DNA from 3 places in the Streptomyces hundungensis genome. Region 2 is predicted to be linked to each of the others. Evidence: predicted binding sites of a transcription regulator. Region 2 holds the regulator's gene; each other region holds the start of a gene.

The links. The regulator HrcA, encoded in region 2, represses chaperone genes, less so after heat shock. The targets are predictions, from matches to a motif close to TTNGCACTCNGNNNNNCNGAGTGCNAA.
Region 1: a site for HrcA is predicted at 3,498-3,524, ahead of groES (co-chaperone GroES). Genes of this name have one in related genera too.
Region 3: a site for HrcA is predicted at 2,471-2,497, ahead of groL (chaperonin GroEL). Genes of this name have one in related genera too.

Annotation. Positions count from the first base shown of each region.
Region 1 covers NZ_CP032698.1:3,545,035-3,550,889, forward strand. Annotated here, with positions in the region: gene DWB77_RS15645 (carbohydrate ABC transporter permease) at 1-15, shown strand, start outside; gene DWB77_RS15650 (hydroxyacid dehydrogenase) at 74-1,102, shown strand; gene groL (chaperonin GroEL) at 1,278-2,906, opposite strand; gene groES (co-chaperone GroES) at 3,044-3,352, opposite strand; gene DWB77_RS15665 (IS110 family transposase) at 3,622-4,836, opposite strand.
Region 2 covers NZ_CP032698.1:5,821,637-5,827,491, reverse strand. Annotated here, with positions in the region: gene DWB77_RS25750 (16S rRNA (uracil(1498)-N(3))-methyltransferase) at 1-185, opposite strand, end outside; gene DWB77_RS25745 (nitronate monooxygenase) at 182-1,273, opposite strand; gene dnaJ (molecular chaperone DnaJ) at 1,452-2,591, opposite strand; gene hrcA (heat-inducible transcriptional repressor HrcA) at 2,592-3,611, opposite strand; gene DWB77_RS25730 (MBL fold metallo-hydrolase) at 3,766-4,494, shown strand; gene DWB77_RS25725 (DUF3097 domain-containing protein) at 4,674-5,498, shown strand.
Region 3 covers NZ_CP032698.1:3,979,813-3,985,667, reverse strand. Annotated here, with positions in the region: gene thrC (threonine synthase) at 1-806, shown strand, start outside; gene DWB77_RS17720 (MoaD/ThiS family protein) at 928-1,203, shown strand; gene DWB77_RS17715 (cold-shock protein) at 1,605-1,808, shown strand; gene groL (chaperonin GroEL) at 2,627-4,249, shown strand; gene DWB77_RS17705 (DUF4097 family beta strand repeat-containing protein) at 4,494-5,267, shown strand; gene DWB77_RS17700 (hypothetical protein) at 5,404-5,855, shown strand, end outside.

The sequences.
Region 1 (5,855 bases), 2.3 Mb from region 2:
GGCAGCGTCAAATGAGCGGCCCTGACATCCGGTTACCCCTGGCCAGCGCCTCGTGAGGAGCCCGAGTCCCACCATGCACCACACCACTGACAATCGGCCCGCTCTGCTGCTCGCGATGGGTCCCGGCATCGCGGACCGCCTCCTCACCGAGCGCCACCGCACCCGCCTCACCGCCCTCACCCGCACCGACCCGCACCTCGTCGCCCATGACCTCGCGGCGCCCACCGGTCCGGTCGCCGAGGCCCTGGCCGACGCCCAGATCCTGCTCACCTGCTGGGGCGCTCCCCCGCTCACCAAGGACGTCCTGGACGCCGCCCCCCGACTGCGCGCGGTCGTCCACGCGGCGGGCTCCGTCAAGCACCATGTCACCGACGCCTGTTGGCAACGCGGCATCGCGGTGACCTCGGCGGCCGCGGCCAACGCGCTGCCCGTCGCCGAGTACACGCTGGCCGCGATCCTGTTCGCGGGCAAGGACGTGCTGCGCTCGGCCCAGCGCTACGCGGAGCTGCGTACCGCGCCCGAGTGGCTCGGCGAGAGCGACCGCACCGGCAACTACCGGCGCACCGTCGGCCTGGTCGGCGCGTCCCGCATCGGCCGGCGCGTGATCGAGCTGCTGCGCCCCTTCGACTTCGAAGTCCTGCTGTACGACCCGTATGTCAGCGGAACCGAAGCGGTGGCGCTGGGCGTTGAACCGGTGAGCCTCGACGAGCTGTGCGCCCGCAGCAGCATCGTCTCCGTCCACGCGCCCCAACTGCCCGAGACCCAGCACATGATCGGCGCGCCCGAACTGGCCCTGATGCCGACGGGCGCCACGCTGGTCAACACCGCACGCGGCTCCCTCGTGGACGAGCCCGCGCTCCTCGCCGAGCTCCTCTCGGGCCGCCTGCACGCGGTCCTGGACGTGACGGACCCCGAACTGCCGCCCCCCGACAGCCCGTTGTACGCCCTCCCGAACGTCCTGCTGACCCCCCACATCGCGGGTTCGCTCGGCAACGAGCTGTACCGGATGGCGGATCAGGCACTGGACGAGGTGGAGCGGTTCGTGTCGGGGGTGCCGTTCGCGGATCCGGTGCATCCGCTGTCGTTGGGCCGGTCGGCGTAGACGGGCCGTGACGCACGGCTGTTACGCACCCTCGGCGCCGTCTGCGGGCCGGCCGGCGCCATGCCCCGTACCCGCACCACCCGTACCCGTACCCGTGCGCCAACGCGGAAGGCCCGGCACCCCCCGAAGGGGATGCCGGGCCTCGACTACCGGGTGCTACCGCTGACTTGACGCGTCAGTGGGAGTGGCCGTGACCGTGGCCGTGACCGGCCTCGGCCTCCTCCTCGGCCGGCTTCTCGACGACCAGGGTCTCGGTCGTGAGCAGCAGGGAGGCGATGGAGGCGGCGTTCTCCAGGGCGGAGCGGGTGACCTTGACCGGGTCGATGACGCCGGCCTTGACCAGGTCGCCGTACTCGCCGGTGGCGGCGTTGAAGCCGAAGCCCTTGTCGAGCTCGCTCACCTTGGCGGTGATGACGTAGCCCTCCAGGCCGGCGTTCTCGGCGATCCAGCGCAGCGGCTCGACGACGGCGCGGCGGACGACCGCGACACCGGTCGCCTCGTCGCCGGTCTTGTCGAGGTTGCCGTCCAGGACCTTGGCGGCGTGCACCAGGGCGGAGCCACCACCGGAGACGATGCCCTCCTCGACCGCGGCGCGGGTCGCGGAGATGGCGTCCTCCAGACGGTGCTTGCGCTCCTTGAGCTCGACCTCGGTGGCGGCGCCGACCTTGATCACGCACACGCCGCCGGCCAGCTTCGCGAGGCGCTCCTGGAGCTTCTCGCGGTCCCAGTCGGAGTCCGTGGACTCGATCTCGGCCTTGATCTGGGCGACGCGGCCCTCGACGTCGGCCTTGTTGCCGCCACCGTCGACGATCGTGGTGTCGTCCTTGGTGATGGTGACGCGGCGCGCGGTGCCGAGCACCTCGAGACCGGCCTGGTCGAGCTTGAGGCCGACCTCTTCGGCGATGACGGTCGCACCGGTGAGGGTGGCGATGTCCTGGAGCATGGCCTTGCGGCGGTCGCCGAAGCCCGGGGCCTTGACGGCCACGGCGTTGAACGTGCCGCGGATCTTGTTGACGACCAGGGTGGAGAGCGCCTCGCCCTCGACGTCCTCGGCGATGATCAGGAGCGGCTTGGAGGCGCCGGCCTGGATGACCTTCTCCAGGAGCGGCAGCAGGTCCTGGATGGAGGAGATCTTGCCCTGGTTGATCAGGATGTACGGGTCGTCGAGGACGGCCTCCATACGCTCCTGGTCGGTGACCATGTAGTGCGAGAGGTAGCCCTTGTCGAAGGCCATGCCCTCGGTGAACTCCAGCTCCACACCGAAGGTGTTGGACTCCTCGACGGTGATGACACCGTCCTTGCCGACCTTGTCCATGGCCTCGGCGATGAGCTCGCCGATCTGCTTGTCCTGGGCGGACAGCGCGGCGACGGCGGCGATGTCGGTCTTGTCCTCGATCGGACGGGCGGTCGCGAGAAGCTCGTCGGAGACGGCCTTGACCGCGGCGTCGATGCCCTTCTTCAGGGCGGCCGGGGAGGCGCCGGCGGCGACGTTGCGCAGACCCTCGCGGACCAGCGCCTGGGCCAGGACGGTCGCGGTGGTGGTGCCGTCACCCGCGATGTCGTTGGTCTTGGTCGCCACCTCCTTGACGAGCTGGGCACCGAGGTTCTCGTACGGGTCGTCGAGCTCGACCTCGCGCGCGATGGTGACACCGTCGTTGGTGATGGTGGGGGCGCCGAACTTCTTGTCGATGACGACGTTGCGGCCCTTGGGGCCGATCGTCACCTTCACGGTGTCGGCAAGCTTGTTGACGCCGCGCTCAAGGGCGCGACGGGCGTCCTCGTCGAACTTCAGGATCTTCGCCATGGGAGCGGTTCAGCCCTCTCGAAAACTCGGGTTAATGACACTGCGCCCCTCGCCGCCCGGCAATCAGCGGGGTGACCAGGGGCGCAGCTTTCAAAGCATTCGCTTCGAACGTCGAAGTACTCGTGTACTCCGGTGAATTACTTCTCGATGACCGCGAGCACGTCGCGGGCCGAGAGGACGAGGTACTCCTCGCCGTTGTACTTCACCTCGGTGCCGCCGTACTTGCTGTACAGCACGATGTCGCCGGTGCTGACGTCGAGCGGCAGACGCTCGCCGTTCTCGAAGCGGCCCGGGCCCACGGCCAGGACGACGCCCTCCTGGGGCTTCTCCTTGGCGGTGTCCGGAATGACCAGGCCGGAGGCCGTGGTCTGCTCGGCGTCGAGCGGCTGGACCACAATGCGGTCCTCGAGCGGCTTGATGGCAACCTTGGAGCTGGTGGTCGTCACGATCCGGTCTCCCCCTTCGGAGATCTCACGGGGTTAACTGTCTGGGGTGGCGACCAGGTGGATCCGTCGTCGCGGGTGCCGGACCTGCCCGTCGCTACTTGGCACTCTCCGGTGGGGAGTGCCAGAAGCGAGACTAGGACGGCGATTAGCACTCGGTCAAGCGGAGTGCCAATCTGCCACCGTCGCGGCGGGCCTCGCGGGGGCGCGGGGGGGTGTCTCTATGTCCTTCGTCAAGGATGTGGCGCCGGGTTTGGGGCTGTTTGGGGCGGTCATGCGGCGAGAGTGACGCTGGGGGTCCGGGATTCGTAGAAGGTTCCGTCGCGGAGCATGGCGAAGAGGACGCTGATGCGTTGGCGGGCGAGGCGGAGGAGCGCTTGGGTGTGGGTTTTGCCGCGGGCTCTTTGCCGGTCGTAGTAGCCGCGGGAGGCCGGGTCGGCGTTCATGCAGGCGAAGGCGGAGAGGAACATCGCGCGTTTGAGCTGCCGGTTTCCGCCTCGTGGTGCGTGTTCGCCGTGGATCGAGGTCCCTGACGACTTGGTCGTGGGAGCGAGGCCGGCGTAGGAGGCGAGGTGGGCGGCACTGGGGAAACCGGTGCCGTCGCCGACGGTGACCAGGATGACGGCGGCGGTCCTGACTCCGACTCCGGGCATCGAGGTCAGGACCGGGTGAAGAGGGTGAGCCTCCAGAAGGGTGCTGATCTGGGCTTCCAGTGCCCGGCGCTGGTCGTGAACCGCCGCGAGCGAGCGGGCCAGCGACGGGATGACCACGTCGAGGGTGCCGGTTCCCGGGACCACGACGGTCTGTTCGTCGAGGGCGTCGAAGACGTCGTCGACCAGCCGGGCCGCCATGCGGGGGGCCTTGGGACGGATCACCTCGACGAGTCTGCGGCGGCCGGCTTTCCGCAGGGCGTTCGGGGATCCGTATCGCTCGAGGAGCCAGGTGACGGCGGGGTGGTCCAGCCGCGGGCCCAGGACCCGCTCGAGGCTGGGGTGGAACTGGGTCAGCAGACCGCGTATCCGGTTCGAAGTGCGGGTGGCCTCGGCCGCGAGGTCCTGGTCGAAGCCGGTCAGCACCGTGAGCTCGGCGGTGATCTCGTCGGTCAGCTCCAGCGAACGCAAAGTGTGAGGCATCGTCCGGGCCGCGTCCGCGATCACCGCCGCGTCCTTCGCGTCGGTCTTCGCCTCGCCTGGATAGAGGTCGGCGATCCGCCGCATCGCGAGTCCGGGCAGGTAGGCGACCTCGCAGCCCGCGTCGCGGGCGACGGTCAGAGGCAGGGCGCCGATAGAGGCGGGCTGGTCCACGATCACTAGGACGGTGCCGAACTTGGCCTTGAGCTTGTCGAAGACGGCCCGCAGTTTCGGTTCGCTGTTGGGCATCGGCTTGTCGAAGACCTTCTTCCCGGCCGGGGTGAGCCCGTGGCCGTGGTGGGCGGTCTTGCCGACGTCCATCCCGAGGAAGACGCCCACGCCTTCGGTGTCTAACATCGCAACCTTCCCAGGTGATTGACCGTGCCGGCCTCGGCAATGGCACCGTGCTCGCGCATCCACGTTATGTAGACCTGCCGCCCACGTCTCTGCCCGGCATTGCGCCGGACCGGGCGGTGGCCGGGTCTCTCATCAGCGTCTCCGGCGGCACCTACCAGGCCCGGCGACACCACCCCCCAGGTCATCCGTTCGACAGAGGGGACACAGTCATACCGGACCCGGAGGCCAGCAGCCCCATTGCAGGACCGCGAAAAACATAACGGGGGGGGTGTCTGCGCCGGTGCGGGGTGCGCGTTCTGGCCACCTAGGACGGACCGGGGCGCGCCGGGCCACCACGTCGGCCCATCCCCGCCAACGCCCCCTGCGCCGACCCTGCCCCTGACACCGGGCTGCCCCCCGGCCGTTCGCGCAGTTCCTCGCGCCCCTAAACCCTCTCGATCCTGCGAACCGTGCTCGCTTCTCGCGCAGTTCCTCGCGCCCCTGAAAACCCGTTTTCGGCTGCGGGCCGCAGGTGGCTGGGCGCGCAGTTCCCCGCGCCCCTGGCAGGACTGGTGCCGGCCCGGACGGGACTTGGTCGCGCAGTTCCTCGCGGCCCTGAACCCCCTTGATCCTGCGGACCGTGGTCGCTTCTCGCGCAGTTCCCCGCGCCCCTCAGCAGCACCGGTGCTGGCCCGCACCCGAGCCTGTCCGGCGATTGAGGACGAGCGCCGTTCAGGCGCGAACGGGGGTGCAGGGGGCGGAGCCCCCGCAGGGGTCTGGGGCGCAGCCCCAGGGGCCGAACCCTCCAGCTCCCTGCACGGGCGGGTGGGTGGGCATACGCGGCGGGGTCTGGGGCGGAGCCCCAGGGCTCAGCCCGTTCAACGCGCCGCACGGGCAGGTGGGTGGGAAAACGCGTCGGGGTCTGGGGCGGAGCCCCAGGGGCTGAACCCTTCAACCCGCTGCACGGGCGGGTGGGTGGGAAAACGCGTCGGGGTCTGGGGCGGGGCCCCAGGGGCTGAACCCTTCAACCCGCTGCACGG
Region 2 (5,855 bases):
AGGCGGTCCTTGCCCTCGGCGGACAGCACCACGGCGTCCGCCCGGTTCCCGGCGCCGTCGGTCAGGGTGACCTGCTCGTCGGGGCGCAGGCGTTTGACGGAGACGGCGTGCCGGCCCTCCGCTCCGTCCAGGACGAACTCGCCGCCGACGGGCACCGTGTCGACAACGAAGACCGGGGCGGTCATGACGCACTCCTCAGGTTTCTCAGGTTCCGCAGGGTCGCGGTCAACTGGGCTGCCGCGTCGTCGAGTTCGGCGGCCAGGACCTCGACGAGCCGGGCCGCCGGGAGTTCCCGGGCGAGACGGTGGCCCTGGCCCGCCCAGAGCGCCATGCCCTGGGGGTCACCGGCCTCGGCCGCGGCCTTGCGCAGGCCAAGGGTGAGCTGGTGCACCTGGGGGTAGGCGGCGGGGGCGTAGGGGCCGTGCTCGCGCATGAAGCGGTTCACCAGGCCCCGCGCGGGGCGCCCGGAGAACGCCCGGGTCAGCTCCGTACGCACGAAGAGGGGGTCGGTCAGCGCCTGCTTGTGCACCGGGCTCGCGCCCGACTCGGGGCACGTCAGGAACGCCGTGCCCAACTGGGCCGCGTCGGCGCCCGCCGCGAGGACCGCCGCGATCTGCGCGCCGCACATGAGTCCGCCGGCCGCGACGATCGGCAGGGGGACGGCGTCCCGTACGAGGGCGATCAGCGTGAGGAGTCCCAGGCCGGCGCCGCCGCTCTGCGGGTCGTCGCGGTAGGTGCCCTGGTGGCCGCCCGCCTCGACCCCCTGCACACACACCGCGTCCGCCCCGGCCCGGTGCGCGATCGCCGCCTCCTCGGGCGTCGTGACGGTGACGATCGTGTACGTGCCGATCTTCGCGAAGGCGTCGAGCACCGTACGGTCGGGGCAGCCGAAGGTGAACGAGACCACCGGCACCGGGTCCTCGCGCAGGATGGCGAGCTTGGCCTCGTAGTTGTCGTCGCCGCCGCTGTCGGCCTCCCCCAGCGGGGTCTCGTACCAGGTGGCCTCGCCCGCGAGCTGTTGGCGGTAGACCTCGATGGCGGCGGGGTCGGTGGCCGGGTCCTGCGGCATGAACAGGTTGACGCCGAAGGGCCGGCCGGTGAGCCCGCGCACCTGCTTGATCTCCTGGTACATGCCGTCGGCGGTCTTGTAACCGGCGGCCAGGAATCCCAGGCCCCCGGCCTCGGAGACGGCCGCGGCCAGCGCCGCACCGGAGGCGCCTCCCGCCATGGGCGCCTGCACGATCGGATACCGGCAGAGATCGGTCAAAGCCATGTCCGCATCGTGCCACGGCGTTGCTCCCGCGCCGAATCGCCCGTTCCCGCCCGCGCGGATCCAGCGCCGGTCCCGCGTCGGTCCCGCATCGGCCCGGCACCGGTGCTCCGTGGCCCCGCTCCTCGAAACCGCACACAAAAGGGGCCGCGGGGATCAACCCCGCGGCCCCTCACCCGGCTCAGCGTCCGTTGAAGGCGTCCTTCAGACGGGAGAACAGTCCCTGCTGACCCGGCTGGAACTGGCCCGTGGGGCGCTCCTCGCCGCGCAGCTTCGCCAACTGGCGCAGCAGGTCCTCCTGTTGGGGGTCGAGCTTGCTCGGGGTGAGGACCTCGACGTGCACGATGAGGTCGCCCCGGCCGCCGCCGCGCAGATGCGTGATGCCGCGGCCGTGCAGCGGGATGGACTGGCCGGACTGGCTGCCCGGGCGGATGTCCACCTCCTCCATGCCGTCGAGCGTCTGGAGCGGCACCTTGGTGCCGAGCGCCGCCGCCGTCATGGGGATGGTGACCGTGCAGTGCAGGTCGTCGCCACGGCGCTGGAACACGTCGTGGGCCACCTCGTGGATCTCCACGTACAGGTCGCCGGCGGGGCCGCCGCCGGGGCCGACCTCGCCCTCGCCCGCGAGCTGGATCCGGGTGCCGTTGTCGACACCGGCGGGGATCTTCACGGTGAGGGTGCGCCGCGAGCGGATGCGGCCGTCGCCCGCGCACTCCGGGCACGGGGTGGGGACCACGGTGCCGAAGCCCTGGCACTGCGGGCAGGGGCGGGAGGTCATGACCTGGCCCAGGAAGGACCGGGTGACCTGGGACACCTCGCCGCGACCGCGACACATGTCACAGGTCTGCGCGGAGGTGCCGGGGGCCGCGCCCTCGCCCGAACAGGTCGTACACACCACGGCGGTGTCGACCTGGATCTCCTTGGTGGTGCCGAAGGCCGCCTCGTTGAGGTCGATCTCCAGGCGGATCATGGCGTCCTGGCCGCGGCGGGTCCGCGAGCGCGGGCCGCGCTGCGAGGCCGTGCCGAAGAAGGCGTCCATGATGTCCGAGAAGTTGCCGAAGCCGCCCGCGCCGAAGCCGCCCGCGCCACCGCCGCCGCCCGACGACGACAGCGGGTCCCCGCCGAGGTCGAAGACCTGCTTCTTCTGCGGGTCGGAGAGGACCTCGTAAGCGGCGTTGATCTCCTTGAACCGCTCCTGGGTCTTCGGGTCGGGGTTCACATCGGGATGGAGTTCCCGCGCGAGCCTCCGGAAGGCCTTCTTGATCTCGTCCTGTGATGCGTCGCGGCGCACGCCGAGTACGGCGTAGTAGTCCGTGGCCACTTACGACTCCGCCAGGATCTGTCCGACGTAACGTGCCACTGCGCGTACCGCTCCCATCGTTCCGGGGTAATCCATGCGGGTCGGTCCGACCACGCCGAGTTTGGCGACCGCCTCGCCGCCGGAACCGTAGCCGACCGAGACGACGGACGTGGAGTTCAGGCCCTCGTGGGCGTTGTTCTCGTGCCCGATGCGTACGGTCATGCCCGATTCCTTGGCCTCGCCGAGCAGCTTGAGGAGCACGACCTGCTCTTCAAGTGCCTCCAGCACCGGCCTGATGGTCAGCGGGAAGTCGTGTCCGAAGCGGGTGAGATTGGCGGTGCCGCCGATCATCAACCGCTCCTCGGTCTCTTCGACCAGGGTTTCGAGGAGGGTGGCGAGGACCGTCGAAACGGTTCCCCGGTCCTCCGGTTCAAAGGACTCCGGCAGGTCCTGCACCAGTTGCGGCACGTCCGCGAAGCGGCGCCCCACCACCCGTGCGTTGAGCCGGGCCCGCAGGTCCGCGAGCGCGGCCTCGCCGAACGGCGCCGGGCAGTCGACCATCCGCTGCTCGACCCGGCCGGTGTCGGTGATCAGCACCAGCATCAGCCGGGCCGCCGCGAGTGAGAGAAGCTCCACATGCCGCACCGTGGACCGGGTCAGCGACGGGTACTGGACGACCGCCACCTGCCGGGTCAGCTGCGCCAGCAGCCGCACCGTGCGGGCCACCACGTCGTCCAGGTCCACCGCGCTGTCCAGGAAGTTCTGGATGGCGCGCCGCTCCGGCGACGACAGGGGCTTGACGCCCGCGAGCCGGTCGACGAACAACCGGTATCCCTTGTCCGTCGGGATCCGGCCGGCGCTGGTGTGGGGCTGGGCGATGAAGCCCTCCTCCTCCAGGACCGCCATGTCGTTGCGCACCGTCGCGGGCGAGACGCCCAGCGCATGCCGCTCGGTCAGGGCCTTGGAGCCCACCGGTTCCTCGGTGCCGACATAGTCCTGGACGATGGCGCGCAGCACCTCGAGCCTGCGTTCACTGAGCATCGCGCACACCTCCCGTTGCCGTCCGTTTGGCACTCACTGCGTTCGAGTGCCAACAATCCCCGGCCAGTGTACGGCCGACCGGTACGCACCTAGCAAGGGCGGCCGACCACGCTACCGTGCGGCGACGTCCAGCGATTGCCGATAGCGTCGCGTCATGGACGTCCGTTGGGAAGAGTTCGGCTGGGAGCGGCTGGGTGACGGCGTCGGGCGCAGACGCCTGCCGATCTGGGACGCCACGGCCGCGCTGGTCGCCGGCGAGAGCTCCTTGCTCCTGTGCGACACCGGGGCGACGCTGCGCGAGGGCGCCGAACTGCGGGCCCAGGCCGAGGCCCTCTTCGGCCGCCGTGTGACCCACATCGCGCTCAGCCACCCGCACTTCGACCACGTCCTGGGGACGGCCGCGTTCTCCGGGGTCCAGGTGTACGGAGCGGTCGGCATCGAGCGGGCGCTGGGCCGGGAGGCGATCCGTGCCGACGCCGTCGGCCACGGCGTGTCCGACCGGGACGCGGCCGAGGCCGCCGATCTGCTGGTCCCGCCGCACCACTCGGTGTGCGGCGAGTGGACGCTGGAGCTCGGCGGACGTCAGGTGCTGCTCGCCAATGTGGGCCCCGGGCACAGCGGGCACGACCTCGCGGTGCTCGTGCCCGCGAGTGGCGGCTCCCCGGAGATCGTCTTCTGCGGCGACCTCGTGGAGGAGTCGGGCGAGCCCCAGGCCGGCCCGGACGCGGTCCCCTCACGCTGGCCGGCCGCCCTGGACCGACTGCTCTCGCTGGGCGGCGAGGACGCGGTGTACGTGCCGGGGCACGGGGCGGTGGTGGACGCGGCGTTCGTCCGGGCCCAGCGGGATGGGCTCGCGGTGCGGTTCGGGGGGGCGGGGTCGTAGCGGGGCGATTCGGGGTGCCGGGTGGGGGGGGCGTGGCGGGGGGGCGTGGCGGACCGATTCGGGGTGCCAAGCGGGAGGTCGTGGCGGGCCAACTCGCCGTGCGGTTCGGGGTGTCGTGGCGGGGTACGGCCGTATCGTCGTCGTACGTTCCCGGCCCGCCGCTCCCGAATAATGAGGCCATGCGCAGCTACAGCCCTGATCTGACCCCGCCTTGGAAGAAGAAGCAGGCGCCCGTTCCCGAGGTGCCTGCCGAGACCGACCTCGTGGTCGAGGAGGTCTCCTCGGGATTCTGCGGAGCGGTGATCCGCTGCGAGAAGACGGCCGAGGGGCCGACGGTCACCCTTGAGGACCGGTTCGGCAAGCACCGCGTCTTCCCGCTCGCGCCCCGCGGCTTCCTCCTGGAGGGCAAGGTGGTCACCCTCGTACGCCCCTCCGCCTCCGCACCCGCCCCGCAGCGCCCCGCGCGTACCGCCTCCGGGTCGGTGGCCGTGCCGGGGGCGCGGGCCCGGGTGGCGCGGGCCGGGCGGATCTACGTCGAGGGGCGTCACGACGCGGAGCTCGTCGAGAAGGTGTGGGGGGACGACCTGCGGATCGAGGGCGTGGTCGTCGAGTACCTGGAGGGCATCGACGACCTCCCGGCGATCGTCGCCGAGTTCGCGCCCGGGCCGGACGCGCGGCTCGGCGTCCTGGTCGACCACCTGGTCCCGGGCTCGAAGGAGTCCCGCATCGCGGCGTCCGTGACCCATCCGGACGTACTGGTCGTCGGCCACCCCTACATCGACGTGTGGGAGGCGGTGAAGCCGGCGTCCGTGGGGATCGGGGGGTGGCCGGTGGTGCCGCGGGGGCAGGACTGGAAGACGGGGGTGTGTCGGGCGTTGGGGTGGGCCGAGAATACGGGGGCGGCTTGGCAGCGGATTTTGGCGGGGGTGCGGACGTATCGGGACCTGGATCCGTCCCTGCTCGGCTCCGTAGAACACCTCATCGACTTCGTCACGGCCCCGTAGCCCCCTGGGGGCTCCGCCCCAGCGGCCCGTTTACCCACCCACCCGCCCGTGCAGGGGGTTGGTCGATCCCGGCCCCTGGGGCTCCGCCCCAGCCCCCGTATCGCGCCTTAAGGGCGCTCGTCCTCAATCGCCGGACAGGCTGAGGTGCCCGATGCGGACCAGCACCGAGTAGTTAGGGGCGCGGGGAACTGCGCGCCCAGCCACACACGACCCGCAGACGAAAACGGGTTTCCAGGGGCGCCCCCGCACCGAGTAGTTAGGGGCGCGAGGAACTGCGCGAGAAGCGACCACGGCCCGCGGACGGCGTCGGGTTTTGGGGGCGCGAGGAACTGCGCGAGACGCGACCACGGCCCGCAC
Region 3 (5,855 bases), 1.8 Mb from region 2:
CGGCGCGGGCCGGATTCCGCTCCTGCGTGTTCATCCCGCACGACCTGGAGCAGGGCAAGGTCGTCATGGCCGCGGTGTACGGCGGCGAGCTCGTCGGCATCGAGGGCAACTACGACGACGTGAACCGCTTCTGCTCCGAGCTCATCGGCGACCCGCTGGGCGAGGGCTGGGGCTTCGTCAACGTCAACCTGCGGCCGTACTACGGCGAGGGTTCCAAGACGCTGGCGTACGAGATCTGCGAGCAGCTCGGCTGGCGGCTGCCGGACCAGCTGGTCATCCCGATCGCCTCGGGCTCCCAGCTCACCAAGATCGACAAGGGTCTCCAGGAGCTGATCAAGCTCGGCCTCGTCGAGGACAAGCCGTACAAGATCTTCGGCGCCCAGGCCGAGGGCTGCTCCCCGGTGTCGACCGCCTTCAAGGCCGGACACGACGTCGTACGCCCGCAGAAGCCGGACACCATCGCCAAGTCGCTCGCCATCGGCAACCCGGCGGACGGCCCGTACGTCCTGGACATCGCGCGCCGTACGGGCGGGGCGGTGGAGGACGTCAACGACGAGCAGATCGTGGACGCCATCAAGCTGCTGGCCCGCACCGAGGGCATCTTCGCGGAGACCGCGGGCGGTGTGACGGTCGGCGTCACCAAGAAGCTCATCGAGGCCGGTCTCCTCGACCCCACGCTCACCACGGTGGTGCTCAACACCGGTGACGGACTCAAGACCCTGGACGCGGTGGCCGCCACGTCCCAGGCGACCGCCACCATCCGCCCGAGCCTGGACGCCTTCCGCGACGCGGGCCTCGCCCACTGAGCCATGTGCGAGGGGCTCGTTGAGCGCTGAGCCATGTGCGAGGGGCTCGTTGAGCATTGAGCCATTGAAGTGGCGCCTGCTGAGCACTGAGCCACTGCCGAACGACTAGGAGCACCGAACCATGAGCGTGAACGTCCGCATCCCCACGATCCTGCGCACTTACACCGGCGGCAAGGCCGAGGTCGCCGCCGAGGGCGCGACGCTGGCCGAGGTCATCGCCGACCTGGAGAAGAACCACACCGGGATCGCCGCGCGCGTCCTGGACGACCAGGGCAAGCTGCGCCGCTTCGTCAACGTGTACGTCAACGACGACGACGTGCGCTTCGAGCAGGGCCTGGAGACGGCCACGCCCGACGGTGCCGGTGTTTCGATCATTCCGGCGGTCGCGGGCGGCTGAACAACCCCGCGTTTGTTTTCGGAATTGCCCCCTCCGCAAGAGAAGCGGAGGGGGCAATTCAACATGGTTGAGCGGGGTACAGTTGGGGAAGCCCCCTCGCTTCCGGCGCCGAGCGCATATGAGAACGCGACAACGTGGTGCCAAAGTATGCGAGCCCTTTGCGCCTTAAGTGCGCTTTGCCCGGCCCGACTTGCCCCGGAATGTTGAATTGATGGCATTCCGCTCCCCTCGTGCGCCCGGAATTCTCGTCCGATTGACCTGTTGCAGAGGGCAGTTGGGCAGATACATTCAGCCGCGGTCGACGCGTTCCGGCGCACACCCTCTCCTGTCGGAGGGTGCAGGTCTGACCCGGGTCCGCGAAGTGTGGTCCCGTGCAAGGGCCAGTAATAGGGGAGTTAGGCATGGCTCAGGGCACCGTCAAGTGGTTCAACGCGGAGAAGGGGTACGGCTTCATCGCGGTCGACGGTGGTGCGGATGTTTTCGTCCACTACAGCGCGATCCAGATGGACGGTTACCGCACCCTTGAAGAAGGTCAGCGAGTCGAGTTCGAGATCTCGCAAGGCCAGAAGGGTCCGCAGGCGGACATGGTCAAGCTCGCCGTCTGATCTCGGCGCGATCGACCACCGACGCACGCAAGCATGAAGGGGGCCGCCCCAAGGGGCGACCCCCTTCAAGCATCCCCGTTCGCCCACCCACCCACCCGTAGGCGCGGGGTTGGATGGCTCCGGCCCTTCCTGGGGCTCCGCCCCAGACCCCGTATCGCGCCTGAAGGGCGCTCGTCCTCAATCGCCGGACAGGCTGAGGTGGCCGACGCTGGCCAGCACCGAGCAGTTAGGGGCGCGGGGAACTGCGCGACCAGCCACGCACGGTCCGCAGGATCGGGAGGGTTTAGGGGCGCGGGGAACTGCGCGAGACGCGGGCACGGTCCGCGGACGAAGACGGGTTTTGGGGGCGCGAGGAACTGCGCGAGAAGCGACCACGGCCCGCAGGATCGAGGGGGTTCAGGGGCGCGGGGAACTGCGCAAAGAACCCCCGACCGCACGGCCCGCCCCCGGCACCCAGCGGCCAGGACCCCCGGACCCCAAGGGGCGGAGCCCAGGGGCGAGAGCCCGGGGAGCGAAGCCCCGGGACGGCGGCACCCCGCCAAGCAAAGGCGCACCCCGCCAAGCAAAGGCGCACCCCGCCAAACAAGGCGCACCCCCAACCAAAGGCCCCCGGTTCAAGAGACTCGCTTGCACTCGCAGGGGCCGAGTGCTAATCATTGGCGTTAGCACTCTCCGAGTGAGAGTGACAGAACTTGGATCGGGTCAGTGAGGCCCGCAGCCCATGTGGGGCAAGGAACCACAAGGGATGCAGGCCGTCCGTCGCGGGCACCGACGCGGTCCACGAAGAACGCCACCCCTGTCCGGGAGGACCACTTCACATGGCCAAGATCATCGCGTTCGACGAGGAGGCACGGCGCGGTCTCGAGCGCGGGATGAACCAGCTCGCCGACGCCGTCAAGGTCACCCTCGGCCCCAAGGGCCGCAACGTCGTCCTCGAGAAGAAGTGGGGCGCCCCCACGATCACCAACGATGGTGTTTCCATCGCCAAGGAGATCGAGCTCGAGGACCCGTACGAGAAGATCGGCGCCGAGCTGGTCAAGGAAGTCGCCAAGAAGACGGACGACGTCGCCGGTGACGGAACGACCACCGCGACCGTCCTCGCCCAGGCCCTGGTGCGCGAGGGTCTGCGCAACGTGGCCGCCGGCGCCAACCCGATGGCCCTGAAGCGCGGCATCGAGAAGGCCGTCGAGGCCGTCTCCGCCGCCCTCCTGGAGCAGGCGAAGGATGTTGAGACCAAGGAGCAGATCGCTTCGACGGCCTCCATCTCCGCCGCCGACACCCAGATCGGCGAGCTCATCGCCGAGGCCATGGACAAGGTCGGCAAGGAAGGCGTCATCACGGTCGAGGAGTCGCAGACCTTCGGTCTCGAGCTCGAGCTCACCGAGGGCATGCGCTTCGACAAGGGCTACATCTCGGCGTACTTCGCGACCGACATGGAGCGTATGGAGGCGTCGCTCGACGACCCGTACATCCTGATCGTCAACTCGAAGATCAGCTCGGTCAAGGACCTGCTGCCGCTCCTCGAGAAGGTCATGCAGTCCGGCAAGCCGCTGCTGATCATCGCCGAGGACGTCGAGGGCGAGGCCCTGTCGACCCTGGTCGTCAACAAGATCCGTGGCACCTTCAAGTCCGTCGCCGTCAAGGCTCCGGGCTTCGGCGACCGCCGCAAGGCCATGCTCGGTGACATCGCCATCCTCACGGGCGGCACCGTCATCTCCGAGGAGGTCGGCCTCAAGCTGGAGAACGCCGGTCTCGACCTGCTCGGCCGCGCCCGCAAGGTCGTCATCACCAAGGACGAGACGACGATCGTCGACGGCTCCGGTGACAGCGACCAGGTCCAGGGTCGTGTCAACCAGATCCGCGCCGAGATCGAGAACAGCGACTCGGACTACGACCGCGAGAAGCTCCAGGAGCGCCTCGCCAAGCTCGCCGGCGGCGTGGCCGTCATCAAGGCGGGCGCGGCCACCGAGGTCGAGCTCAAGGAGCGCAAGCACCGCATCGAGGACGCCGTTCGCAACGCGAAGGCGGCCGTCGAGGAGGGCATCGTCGCCGGTGGTGGCGTGGCCCTGCTCCAGGCCTCCGCGGTGTTCGACAAGCTCGAGCTCGAGGGCGACGAGGCGACCGGCGCCAAGGCCGTGAAGCTGGCCCTGGAGGCCCCGCTCAAGCAGATCGCCGTCAACGGTGGTCTCGAGGGTGGCGTCATCGTCGAGAAGGTCCGCAACCTGCCCGTCGGCCACGGCCTGAACGCCGCGACCGGTGAGTACGTCGACATGATCGCCGAGGGCATCATCGACCCGGCGAAGGTCACGCGTTCCGCGCTCCAGAACGCCGCCTCCATCGCGGCGCTCTTCCTCACCACCGAGGCCGTCATCGCCGACAAGCCGGAGAAGGCCGCCGCGGCCGCTCCGGGCGGCATGCCGGGCGGTGACATGGACTTCTGATCCCAACGGATCGGTGGTTCACGGCAGTTCGCTGCCACAGCTGTACGCCGAGGGCGGCATCCCCATCGCGGGGGTGCCGCCCTCGGCCGTTCGTCCTGCGTGCCAACCGAACCGGGCGGACTACGGAAAACCGAAGGTCGATACGGGTGCTGGCGCCATGGTGCGAGGGGGCCGGGCCGGGCAAGCTTGAGGCACAGAGAGGGGCGATGGGACGCCCCGACTGGCACCAATCCGGGGGACCTTCATGACCACCACACGACTGCGTACCCGCTCCGTCGCGGCCGTGCCACGCACCGCTCTCACCGCTCTCACCGCCCTCACCGTCCTCGCGGTCGGCGCACTCGGCGGATGCGGCCCGATGGACGACACGACGTTCAAGGACGACACGACGGTGAAGTCCACGATCACGGCGGTACGCATAGACGGGACGTCGGACGGCTTCCGGGTCCGCGGAAAGCAGGGCCTCACCACCTCCTCCGTGCACCGCGAGGTCACCTACCGGGGCAAGAAGAAGCCGACGGGATCGACGTATCGCGTCGAGAACGGCGTCCTGGTCCTCGGCGGCTGCGCGGGCCGCTGCTCGGTGGACTACGTGGTGGACGTCCCGGCCGGGATCCCCGTCACGGGCTCGACCAAGGCGGGCGGCCTGAGCCTGTCCGCCGTCGGTCAGGTGCAGGTGTCGACGGGCGACGGCGCCGTCAAGGTCCGGGGCGCGACGGGCCCGGTCGACATCCGCACGAGCAACGGCTCGATCGACGCGAACGGCCTGAAGGGCACGGCCACCACCGCCCGCACCTCCAACGGCGCGATCACCCTCACCCCCGCCACCGTCCAGGACGTCACGGCCCAGACCAGCAACGGCAGCATCACGGTGACGGCCCCCCGCGCCCCCTACCGGGTCTCGGCCCAGTCCACCCACGGCCACAAGGCCCTCGGCATAACCGACGCCCCCTCCGCCCCCCACCACCTCACCCTGACGACCACCAACGGCGCCATAACCCTGAACCCGGCCAAGTAACCCGAGTAACCCCCGCGAACCTGCCATCCCCCGCCCCACATTGGCCAGTTCCGGTCACCGTTCGCACGGGTACGACTGTGAACTGCAATGACCGCTGACTAGAGTTGTGGGGCAAGGGCTTTACGGGGGAGGGGTTTTGGCAACCAGCGAGGACAAGGCCGCGCCGCAGTCGCCGCCATGGACGTTCGGCATGCTCGGCCTGGGGGCGGCGGCCGCGGGCGACGTGGTCACCGAACTGTCGTCCTTCACCAACTTCCAGCAACGCGTCGACGAACTGATCCGCACCCTCAAGGGCTCACCGGCCGGCCCCGGCGAGGTGGGCCAGGAACGCCTGCCGCGCGAGCACTTCGGAGGAGGCGCCGGCGCCTTCACCGAAGCCTCCGGCCTCTACACCTCGTACGAGACGGTGATCACCGAACTGGAGCGCCTGTCGGCCCTGTTGTCGGACTCCATGGAGGGCATGGGCATCGCGGTCCTCGCCTCGCACAAGGGCTACGAGAACATCGACGCGGACGTACGCAAACGCATGATCGCGATCAGCGCGGAAGCGAAGAAGCACTACGGGGGCGACTACACCCCCGAGCAGAC